DNA from 3 places in the Streptomyces sp. NPDC052020 genome. Region 3 is predicted to be linked to each of the others. Evidence: riboswitches for the same ligand, from Rfam matches in the RefSeq annotation. Region 3 holds a riboswitch; each other region holds the start of a gene.
What was found. A riboswitch is a leader RNA that binds a small molecule or an ion and turns the genes downstream of it on or off. The one in region 3 is predicted to bind cobalamin.
Positions count from the first base shown of each region.

Region 1 (3,251 bases), on a different contig from region 3:
GCCGGACGTAGAACAGCAGCCCGAGCGGAACCGCCAGATACAGAGCACCCTGCCCCAGCGGAATGGCGATGCGGCCGGTGCCCGAGTCGTACCAGCCGGGCACGAACGTGTCCGCGAAGCCCGCCCAGAGCCGCTCGGCCCACGCCAACCGGGCCTCATACCGTACGAGCTCGGCGGCGAACATCAACGCGTGCGCGAACATCAGAGCCATCGTCGTCAGGCTCGTGGTGCGGTGCCAGCGTTCCAGGACCTGCCGGGAGACCGTCGGCCGGGCCGGGCGCGGCCCCGACAGCAGCAGGCCGAGCATGACCGTGCCCCAGGCCCACAGCAGGCCCGACCAGCCGAACGCCTGGCTGAGCAGGTACATCCAGTAGGTGCCGGCGTCGTCCATGAACGGCATGACCGCGACCGTCGCCGAGTCACCCGACTCCACGCGCGCGTACAGGAACGCGAAGACGGCCGCGGTGACCAGGACCGCCGCGCTCGCGTCGGGCAGCGCGGCCCGCAGGTCGGCGCGCAGGACGCCGCGATCGGCCGGGCCCCGGTCACGGGCGGGCGGCGGGGTCGTGCCGTCGTCCTCGGGCGTCGTCTCTGGCAGCATCCTGTGCCTTCCGGGGCGCGGGACACCGACGGGCGGTGTGCGCGTGTGATGGGAGGAACCAGTGTGGCCGAAACCGCCGGGAATACGGAGGCCACATCCAGCCAGAGTGGCTGCTGGGAGTCGGCTGAGCCGCCCCGGGGTCCTGATGCCCGCACATGGACCGATCACATTCGGACAACCGGCGACGCACCCCCTGCCGCGGGAGTGCGAGCCACCCTACGCTGTGCGTGCAGTCGGTTCGTGCCTCCCGTCCGACCGGACTCCGGGCGGCGCGAGGCAAGGGGGAACCCGGTGGGAATCCGGGACTGTCCCGCAGCGGTGAGTGGGGACGAAAGCCGTCAACGGCACTGGGCCCGCATCCGGTGGGGGCCGGGAGGCGACGGCCGGCAAGCGCCCGCCGGTTCCCCGGTGGGCGAGCCCACGAGTCCGAAGACCTGCCACTGCGCCCGCACCTGACGTGCGGGCTGTGCACGGTGACCTCGAGGACTGGGTCGGCGGTACGGACGGCTCGTACGGCGTACGCTGCGCCGCGCCTCCTTCCCGGCCCTGACGCGGGGCTCGGAACCACGAGGAGGACGTGTCCGTGACCGCGCGAGTTCCCGTCATCCGTGCCGGATGCCGGCCGGCCCGCTCTTCGACGGACCGGACCGGACGGTGCTGACGCCCGCCGGGGCGGCCCGTGAGGTGCGGTGCCCGCCGGGCCGCACGGTGTCCGGCGTCTGCCACGGCACCCTGGGCGAGCTGTACCAGGGTCCGCTGCGGGCGGGTGCCGAGCCGGACATCGCCGTGGTGTCCTTTCCCGTGGACCGTCATTCCTGGGTGCACTTCACCCCGGGGACGGGTTCGCCGGACCCGCTGCCCCTCGGGGAGAAGTCCGCGACGGCGGCCCGGCTCTTCCTGGAGCACTTCGGGCTCACGCTGCCGCCGGGCCGCTGGAGCGCCTGCTCCGAACTGCGGGTGGGCGTGGGGATGGCGAGTTCGACCGCGGACATCGTGGCGACACTGCGCTGTCTGTTCCGGCTGTTCACCCTGCCGTACGACCCGGACGTGGTCCTCGGCGTCCTGGCGGCGATCGAGCGGGCCGACAGTGTCTTCCTCGACGAGTTCGCGCTCCACCTCAGCGGCCGGCACCGGGTGATACGGCGGCTGGGCACGGACATCGGTTTCCACACCGCGTACATCATCGAGCCCGGGACGGTGGACACCGCCGCCGTCACCGATCTGCTGCTGGAGCACTACCGGCGGTACGGGGAGGAGTACGAGCGCTGCCTGGCCGATCTGCTGAAGGGCTTCGCCTCGGGGGACCCGGCGGCCGTCGCCCGGGCGGCCACCGCCAGCGCCGCCCTGTCGCAGAGCGTGCTGCCCAAGGCGGCGTTCGACCGCATGCTCGCCCACCGCGAACGGTTCGGCGCGGACGGCGTCTTCGTCGCCCACACGGGCTGCCTGATCGGCTACCTCTTCCCCGGCCGCCTCGACGCCGGCCTCAAGTCGGACCTGTCCGCCTTCTTCCACTCGCTCGGCCACCAGTGTTCCTTCGCCCAAGGAGGCTACGGGTGATCCACCCCCACATCGCCGACGCCCTGAAGGTTCCCGATCTCGTCCGGCTCACCGACGGCCTCGTCCTGGTCCGGTTCGAGTCGATGAAGATCTACTCGGCGCTCGCCGCCGTCCGCCACCTCCTGGAGCGGGGCACGATCCGTCCGGGACAAACCCTGATCGACAGCTCCAGCGGCATCTACGCCTACGCCCTGGCGCTCGCCTGCCACCGCTACGGCATGCGCTGCCACATCGTCGCGTCCACCACCGTGGACACCACCACCCGTGCCCAGCTGGAGGTCCTCGGCGCCACCGTGGAACAGGTCAGACCCTCCGAAAACCTCAAGCTGGACCAGGAGTTACGGGTGCGGCGGGTGACGGAGCTCCTCGCCGACCACCCCCACTGGCACTGGATGCGCCAGTACCACGACGACGTCCACTACCTCGGCTACCACGAGGTCGCCGACCGGATCACGACCACGTTTCCCGCGACCGCGCTGACCGTCGTCGGAGGGGTGGGCTCCGGAGCGTCGACGGGCGGCATCGTGGAGCGCCTGCGCGCCACGGACCCCTCGGTGCGGCTGGTCGGCGTCCAGCCCTTCGGAAGCGTCACGTTCGGCAGCCAGGAGCACCACGACCCGGAAGCGATCATCGCCGGCATCGGGTCGTCCATCGCCTTCGACAACGTCCGCCACCACCTCTACGACGCCCTCCACTGGCTGGACTTCAGCCACGCCATGTCCGGCACGATCGCCCTCCTGCGCGACCACGCCGTCTTCGCCGGGCTCTCCACCGGCGCCGGATACCTGGCCGCGGCGTACGAAGCCCGCCGCCACCCCGACCGGCTGCACCTGGTGATCGGTGCCGACACCGGGCACCGCTACGTCGAGCGTGTCTTCGCCCGGCACACGGAAGCCCTGGACCCCGCCGCGTTGAAACCCGTCGAGGTCTCCGCACCCGAGGAGATGTCCATGCCCTGGTCCACGATGGCCTGGCGGCGTACCGCCCGCCCGGCGCACGGGAAGGGGCGAGCGGCATGAGCGTCGTCTGCCTGGAGTCACTCACCTTCGGCCTCGGACACCTGGTGCGCGCCGCCGACGCGCTCGGTGAGCGG
Region 1 covers NZ_JBFAWY010000016.1:61,111-64,361, reverse strand. The annotation lists gene AB0L74_RS18690 (ferric reductase-like transmembrane domain-containing protein) at 1-601, opposite strand, end outside; cobalamin riboswitch at 880-1,037, shown strand; gene AB0L74_RS18685 (hypothetical protein) at 1,217-2,158, shown strand; gene AB0L74_RS18680 (cysteine synthase family protein) at 2,155-3,177, shown strand; gene AB0L74_RS18675 (ATP-grasp domain-containing protein) at 3,174-3,251, shown strand, end outside.
Region 1: linked by a shared signal. The riboswitch ahead of AB0L74_RS18685 (hypothetical protein) and the one ahead of AB0L74_RS02590 (ribonucleoside-diphosphate reductase subunit alpha) in region 3 are both predicted to bind cobalamin.

Region 2 (3,251 bases), on a different contig from region 3:
CTCTACGGCCTCGCCGAACACGCCGGGAGCACAGGCCGGTTCTGGCTGCTGGCCGCCGCACAGTGCCTGGTGCTGCCCCCTGTGCTGCTGGCACTGCGCGACCGCACGGTGAAACAGCCCCACCCGCACGAGGACGACGAAGGAGCACTGAGACCGCATGACACGGACGGGCGGGTTCCAGGACGATGACTTCTGGACCGAGTTCCACGACTTCCTCTTCTCCGAACAGCGCTACGCGCAGGCCGAGGAGCTGCTCGGCACCTCTCCCCTGCTGTCCTTCCCCGCCGGCGCCCGGGTGCTGGACCTGTGCTGCGGGCCCGGTGTGTTCACCGTGCCGCTCGCCCGCCGGGGCTACGCCGTCACCGGGGTGGACCTGAGCCCGGCCATGCTGGAGCGGGCCCGGAAGCGAGCGGCCGACGCCGGCGTCCGGGTCGCCCACGTGCGGGCCGACGCCCGGGAGTACGAGGCGCCGGGCGGATTCGATGTCGTCCTCAACATGTTCACCTCGTTCGGTTACTTCGAGGACCCCGCCGACAACGCCCGCGTGCTGCGCGCCATGCACACCTGCCTGACACCCGGCGGCACCCTCGTCCTGGACCTCGCCGGCAAGGAACTCCTGGCCCGCAAGGTCACCCCGCCGAAGGTGGTGCGGCGCGGCGACGACCTGATGGTGCAGACCGACAGCGTGCTGGACGACTGGGCGCGGCTGCGCAGCGACTGGGTACTGGTCCGCGGCGAGCGGGTCACGCGAGCCACCCTGGTGTGGTTCGTGTACAGCGCGGTGGAGCTGCGGCGGATGGCTCGGGAGGCGGGGTTCGGCCGGGTGGAGGTCTTCGGCGGTTTCGACGGCCGCCCGTACGACGAGAACGCCGAGCGGCTGGTGCTGCGGGCCGTCCGCGAGGAGTGAGGGCGGGCGGGAGCGCGCAGGCGGATTCGCACGCCCTTTTGACCTCGACTCCGCGGACCGTAGTATCACCAGGTCATCACCGCGACGGGAGACAGGAAGCCGGTGCGAATCCGGCACGGTCCCGCCACTGTGACCGGGGAGTGCACCCCTTCGGCATGCCACCGCGCACCGCGCGGGAAGGCAGGGGGAACGTCGATCCGGGAGTCAGGACACTGGCCTGTCGCGGGCCCGTTCCGAGGAGCGCGGACTCCCCAGGAGGCTCTACGTGTACGACGGCACGTCCCGTCCCCCGCTGTTCACCCCTGCCCACCGGCGCCACGCCCTGCGTGCCGTGGCGGCGGCCGTCGCCCTGTCGGCGGCCCTGCTCACCGCCGGCTGCGGTTCGCCGCAGGGCACCGCCCAGGGCGCCGAAACCACGGCCTCGCCGGCCGACGGCTTCCCCGTCACCGTCGACAACTGCGGCGTGAAGACGACGTACGACGAGCCGCCCTCCCGAGTCGTCACCATCCACCAGCACCCGGCGGAACTGATGCTCGCCCTCGGCCTGAAGGACCGTATGGCAGGCACCGCCTTCCCCGATTCCGCCGTCCTGCCCGGCCTGAGGGAGGACTACGAGTCGATTCCGGAACTGGCGAAGAGGGAACCGTCCTTCGAGACCGTCCTGGAGGCGGAGCCAGACCTCGTCTACGGCGGCTACGGCAGCGCCTTCGCCGAGAACGAGGGCCGTTCTCGCGAGGCGTTCGCCGACGCGGGCATCGACACCTATCTCAACCGCGAGTACTGCGGGAAGGAACGGGTGACGATGAAGGACACCTACGAAGAGATCCGCACCATCGGCCGGATCTTCGGCGTACCCGGCCGGGCGGACGAGCTGGTGTCCGACCTCCGCGACCGCGTCGGCCGGGCCACCACGGCTGTCGAGGGCGAACCCCGCCTTTCCGTCTTCGTGTACGACAGCGGGGACAAGACCGCCTTCACCGCGGGCGGCAAGAGCCTGGCCACCGAACTGATCCGCCTGGCCGGCGGCGAGAACGTCTTCGCCGACCTCGATGACGTCTTCGGCGACGTCTCCTGGGAACAGGTCGTCCAGCGCAAGCCGGAAGTCATCGCCATCTACGACTACGAGGGCGCCGGCAGCGTCGAGCGGAAGAAGAAGTTCCTGCTGTCCCAGCCGGCCCTCGCCGACGTGCCCGCCGTCCGGAACCAGCGGTTCGTCGTGCTGCCGTTGACCGCCACCCTGGTCGGCGTCCGGTCGGCCTACGCGGTCGAGGACCTGGCCCGCGGCCTGCACCCCGAGAGCTTCCGGTGACCGCCGCCGTCACCGGCACGGACACCGGACCGACCGCCCGGCAGGGGCGCCGCCAGGGGATACGGACGGGCCGGGCGGCACTCGCCACCACGCTCGTCCTCCTCACCGCCCTGCTCCTGCTCTCGGCCACAGCCGGCCTGACCATCGGCTCCGTACACGTGCCACCGGGCCAGGTGTGGGGCATCGTGACCCACGCGCTGGGCGCGGGCTGGGCCGAACCCGACTGGCCGCGGGCGCGGGAGACCATCGTCCTGGACGTACGAGCGCCGCGCGTCCTGCTCGGAGCGGTGACGGGCGCCGGACTCGCCGTCGTGGGCACCACACTCCAGGCCCTGCTCCGCAACCCGCTCGCCGAGCCCTACCTGCTCGGCGTCTCCTCCGGGGCGTCCCTCGGCGCCGTCGCGGTGATCGTCTTCGGGGTGACCGTGTTCGGGCCGGTGTCACTGCCGGTCGCCGCCTTCCTGGGTGCCCTGGGCGCTCTGCTCCTGGTGTACGCCACCGCCCGCACCGGCGGTCGCATCACCTCCGCGCGGCTCGTCCTGTCCGGCGTCGCCATCGCCGCGGTGCTCACCGCGCTGCTCGACCTGCTGCTGCTCACCACCGACCACGGCAACGAGGCCCGCGCGGTCCTCGCCTGGACCCTCGGCGGTCTCGGCGGCGTCAACTGGGGCACGCTGTGGCTGCCCAGCGCGGCCCTGCTGGCCGGCATCGGCGTCCTGATGGTCCAGGCCCGCAACCTGAACCTGCTGCTGGCGGGCGAGGAGGCCGCGACGACGATGGGGCTGGACGTGGGCCGCTTCCGCGCCCGTATGTTCGTCCTGCTCTCCCTCGTCACCGGGGTCCTCGTCGCGGCGGCCGGACCGATCGGCTTCGTCGGCCTCATGCTCCCGCACATCGTGCGCCTCGTCGTCGGCGGCGACCACCGCCGCGTCCTGCCGACGGCCGCGCTCGGCGGCGCGGTCTTCCTCGTCTGGGCCGACATCGCCGCACGCACCGTCGCCGCGCCCATGGAGATCCCCGTCGGGGTGCTGACGG
Region 2 covers NZ_JBFAWY010000016.1:55,615-58,865, reverse strand. The annotation lists gene AB0L74_RS18670 (MFS transporter) at 1-189, shown strand, start outside; gene AB0L74_RS18665 (class I SAM-dependent methyltransferase) at 158-907, shown strand; cobalamin riboswitch at 961-1,143, shown strand; gene AB0L74_RS18660 (ABC transporter substrate-binding protein) at 1,173-2,216, shown strand; gene AB0L74_RS18655 (iron ABC transporter permease) at 2,276-3,251, shown strand, end outside.
Region 2: linked by a shared signal. The riboswitch ahead of AB0L74_RS18660 (ABC transporter substrate-binding protein) and the one ahead of AB0L74_RS02590 (ribonucleoside-diphosphate reductase subunit alpha) in region 3 are both predicted to bind cobalamin.

Region 3 (3,251 bases):
AGGAGCAGGGAGTTGCGCAGGCCAACGGCCGCGATCCGCTTCCGCAGGGCCGCCCAGCGCTCCGGCCAGGCCAGGTCGGTGTCGTAGTGGTCGGGGTGGAGGACACCGCGGGCGGTACGGGTCTTCTCCCAGGCCGGGAGCGGGCCGTCGCACTCGGCGAGGGCGGCGGACGCCTCGTACGCGGCGAGCATGATCCGCTCGGCGATCCGGGTGGACAGCCGCTTGGCCTCGGGCGAGTCGAAGGGCAGGCGCAGCTTGAAGAAGACGTCCTGGAGGCCCATCGCGCCCAGGCCCACCGGACGCCACCGGGCGTTGGAGCGGGCCGCCTGCGCGGTCGGGTAGAAGTTGATGTCCACGACCCGGTCGAGGAAGGTGACGGCGGTGCGGACGGTGGCGTCCAGCCGCTCCCAGTCGATGTCGTGGGCGTCCGGGTCGACGAAGGCGCCGAGGTTGACCGATCCCAGGTTGCAGACGGCCGTCTCCCCGTCGTCGGTGACCTCCAGGATCTCCGTGCAGAGATTGGAGGAGTGGATGACGTGGCCGGGCTCGGCGGTCTGGTTGGCGGTGCGGTTGGCGGCGTCCTTGAAGGTCATCCAGCCGTTGCCGGTCTGGGCGAGGGTGCGCATCATCCGGCCGTACAGCTCGCGGGCCGGGAGCGTCTTCCTCGCCAGCCCCGCGGCCTCCGCCGTGCGGTAGGCGGCGTCGAACTCCTCGCCCCACAGGTCGGCCAGCTCCGGCACGTCGGAGGGGGAGAACAGCGACCAGGGCTCGTCGGCGTTCACACGGCGCATGAACTCGTCCGGCACCCAGTGCGCGAGGTTGAGGTTGTGGGTGCGGCGGGCGTCCTCGCCGGTGTTGTCGCGCAGCTCCAGGAACTCCTCGATGTCCGCGTGCCAGGTCTCCAGGTAGACCGCCGCCGCGCCCTTGCGCCGGCCACCCTGGTTCACGGCCGCCACGGAGGCGTCCAGGGTCTTCAGGAACGGCACGATGCCGTTGGAATGCCCGTTGGTGCCGCGGATCAGCGAACCCCGGGCGCGGACGCGGGAGTAGGCGATGCCGATGCCGCCGGCGTGCTTGGACAGGCGGGCGACCTGGTGGTAGCGCTCGTAGAGGGAGTCCAGCTCGTCCTTGGGGGAGTCCAGGAGGTAGCAGGACGACATCTGGGGGTGGCGGGTGCCGGAGTTGAACAGGGTGGGGGAGGACGGCAGATAGTCCAGGCGGCTCATCAGGCCGTACAGCGCGGCCACTTCCTCCAGCGCGCGGTCCGTGCCGTCCTCCGCCAGCCCGGCGGCGACCCGCAGCAGGAAGTGCTGGGGCGTCTCGATCACCTTGCGGGTGATCGGGTGGCGCAGCAGGTAGCGGCTGTACAGGGTGCGCAGGCCGAAGTAGCCGAAGCGGTCGTCGGCGCGCGGGTCGGCCAGCGCGTCCAGACGGCCGGCGTGGCGGCGGACGAACGCGGCGGTGCGGTCGGCGATCAGCCCCTCGCGGTGGCCGGTGGCGACGGACTCGGTGAACGCGGTGACGCCCTGGGAGGCGGCCTCGGCGCGGATGCCGAGGGTCAGCAGCCGGGCGGCCAGCTTCGAGTAGGCGGGGTCCTCGGCGATCAGGCCGGCCGCCGCCTCCGTGGCCAGCTCGCGCAGCTCCGTCTCGTCCGCCCGCGCGGACCGGCCGCGCAGCGCGGCGGCGGCGACCCGGCCGGGGTCGGCGTCGGGGAGGTCGGCGGTCAGCTCGGTCAGGGTCCGCAGCAGCGCGGCACCGGGACCGTCGTACTCCGGCTGGATCGCTGAAGCCGGGTCGGCTGGCGCGATGGTCACGTGAGGCACTCCCTCGCTCGGCACGGGGCCTTGCGCGGGGCAGGGGGCAGCTCACGAGCGCACGCGGCGCCGCGTCCACCGGCCCATTCCGCGAGGCCCGGACGTCATGGCACACGGGCCGGACGGCTCGTGCGCACTGCCGGCAGGTCCTCGGACTGGCTCGGTGCGCGGATGCGGTTTCTGCGGAGAGGCAGGCATACGGGCATGAGTACACCGTTGCGGGACAGTTCCGGATTCGCACCGGATTCCCCTGCGGCGACAGCGAGCACGAGCATACATCTTGTGCCGGGCCCCGGAACCACCCCCAGATGTTGTGTCGTCGTGAGGGCGGCGTGGGTCGGCGCGGCAACGGCAACGGGCCGCCGGGTTTCCTCCGGCGGCCCGTGTGCGGGGTGCGGGTGCGGGCGTCAGTGCGCCGCGCCGGCGGTGGCCGGCGGCAGCTCCGTCTGCACACCGGGGTCGCCGGCGTCCGCCGTGTAGTCCTCCGGGCGGGTCTCGTCGACGCCGTCCGGTGCCTTGACCGCCCGCAGGACGACCGTCAGGACCACGGTGACCACCACGTTGAGCACGAAGGCGGTCAGGCCGATGTAGCCGATCTCACCGATGCCGGGGATCTCCTTGGCCGAGCCGCCGAAGTGCTTCTGCGTCGGGGAGGCGACACCGTAGGCGGCGACCGTGCCGTACACCATGCCGACCGCCCAGCCGGCCAGCAGCGCCCAGCGGTGGAACCAGCGCGTGAACAGGCCGCCGACCAGGGCCGGGAAGGTCTGGAGGATCCAGATGCCGCCCAGCAGCTGGAAGTTGATCGCGACCGTCTTGTCCATCGTCAGGACGAAGACGAGCGCCCCCACCTTCACCAGCAGCGACACCAGCTTGGAGACCTTGGTCTCCTGCTCCGGCGTCGCGTCCGGCTTGATGAAGTCCTTGTAGATGTTGCGGGTGAACAGGTTCGCCGCCGCGATCGACATGATCGCCGCCGGGACGAGGGCACCGATGCCGATGGCCGCGAAGGCCACGCCCGCGAACCAGTCCGGGAACATGTCCTCGAACAGCTGAGGGATCGCCAGCTGCCCGTTGCTCACCTTGATGCCGGCCGCGATCGCCATGAAGCCGAGCAGCGCCAGCAGGCCCAGCATCAGCGAGTACAGCGGCAGGATCGTGGTGTTGCGGCGGATCACCTCACGGCTGCGCGAGGACAGCGTCGCGGTGATCGAGTGCGGGTACATGAACAGCGCGAGCGCGGAGCCCAGCGCCAGCGTGGCGTACGTCCACTGGCCCGCCTCGCCCGGTGCCAGGGCGCCGCGCGGCTGGCCGGTGGCCGGGTTGGTCTCGGCGAAGGCCTCGCCCGCCTTGGCGAAGATGTCGTCGAACCCGCCCAGCTTGATCGGGATGTAGATGATCGCCACCGCGATGACGATGTAGATCAGCGCGTCCTTC
Region 3 covers NZ_JBFAWY010000002.1:150,422-153,672, reverse strand. The annotation lists gene AB0L74_RS02590 (ribonucleoside-diphosphate reductase subunit alpha) at 1-1,814, opposite strand, end outside; cobalamin riboswitch at 1,938-2,102, opposite strand; gene mctP (monocarboxylate uptake permease MctP) at 2,222-3,251, opposite strand, start outside.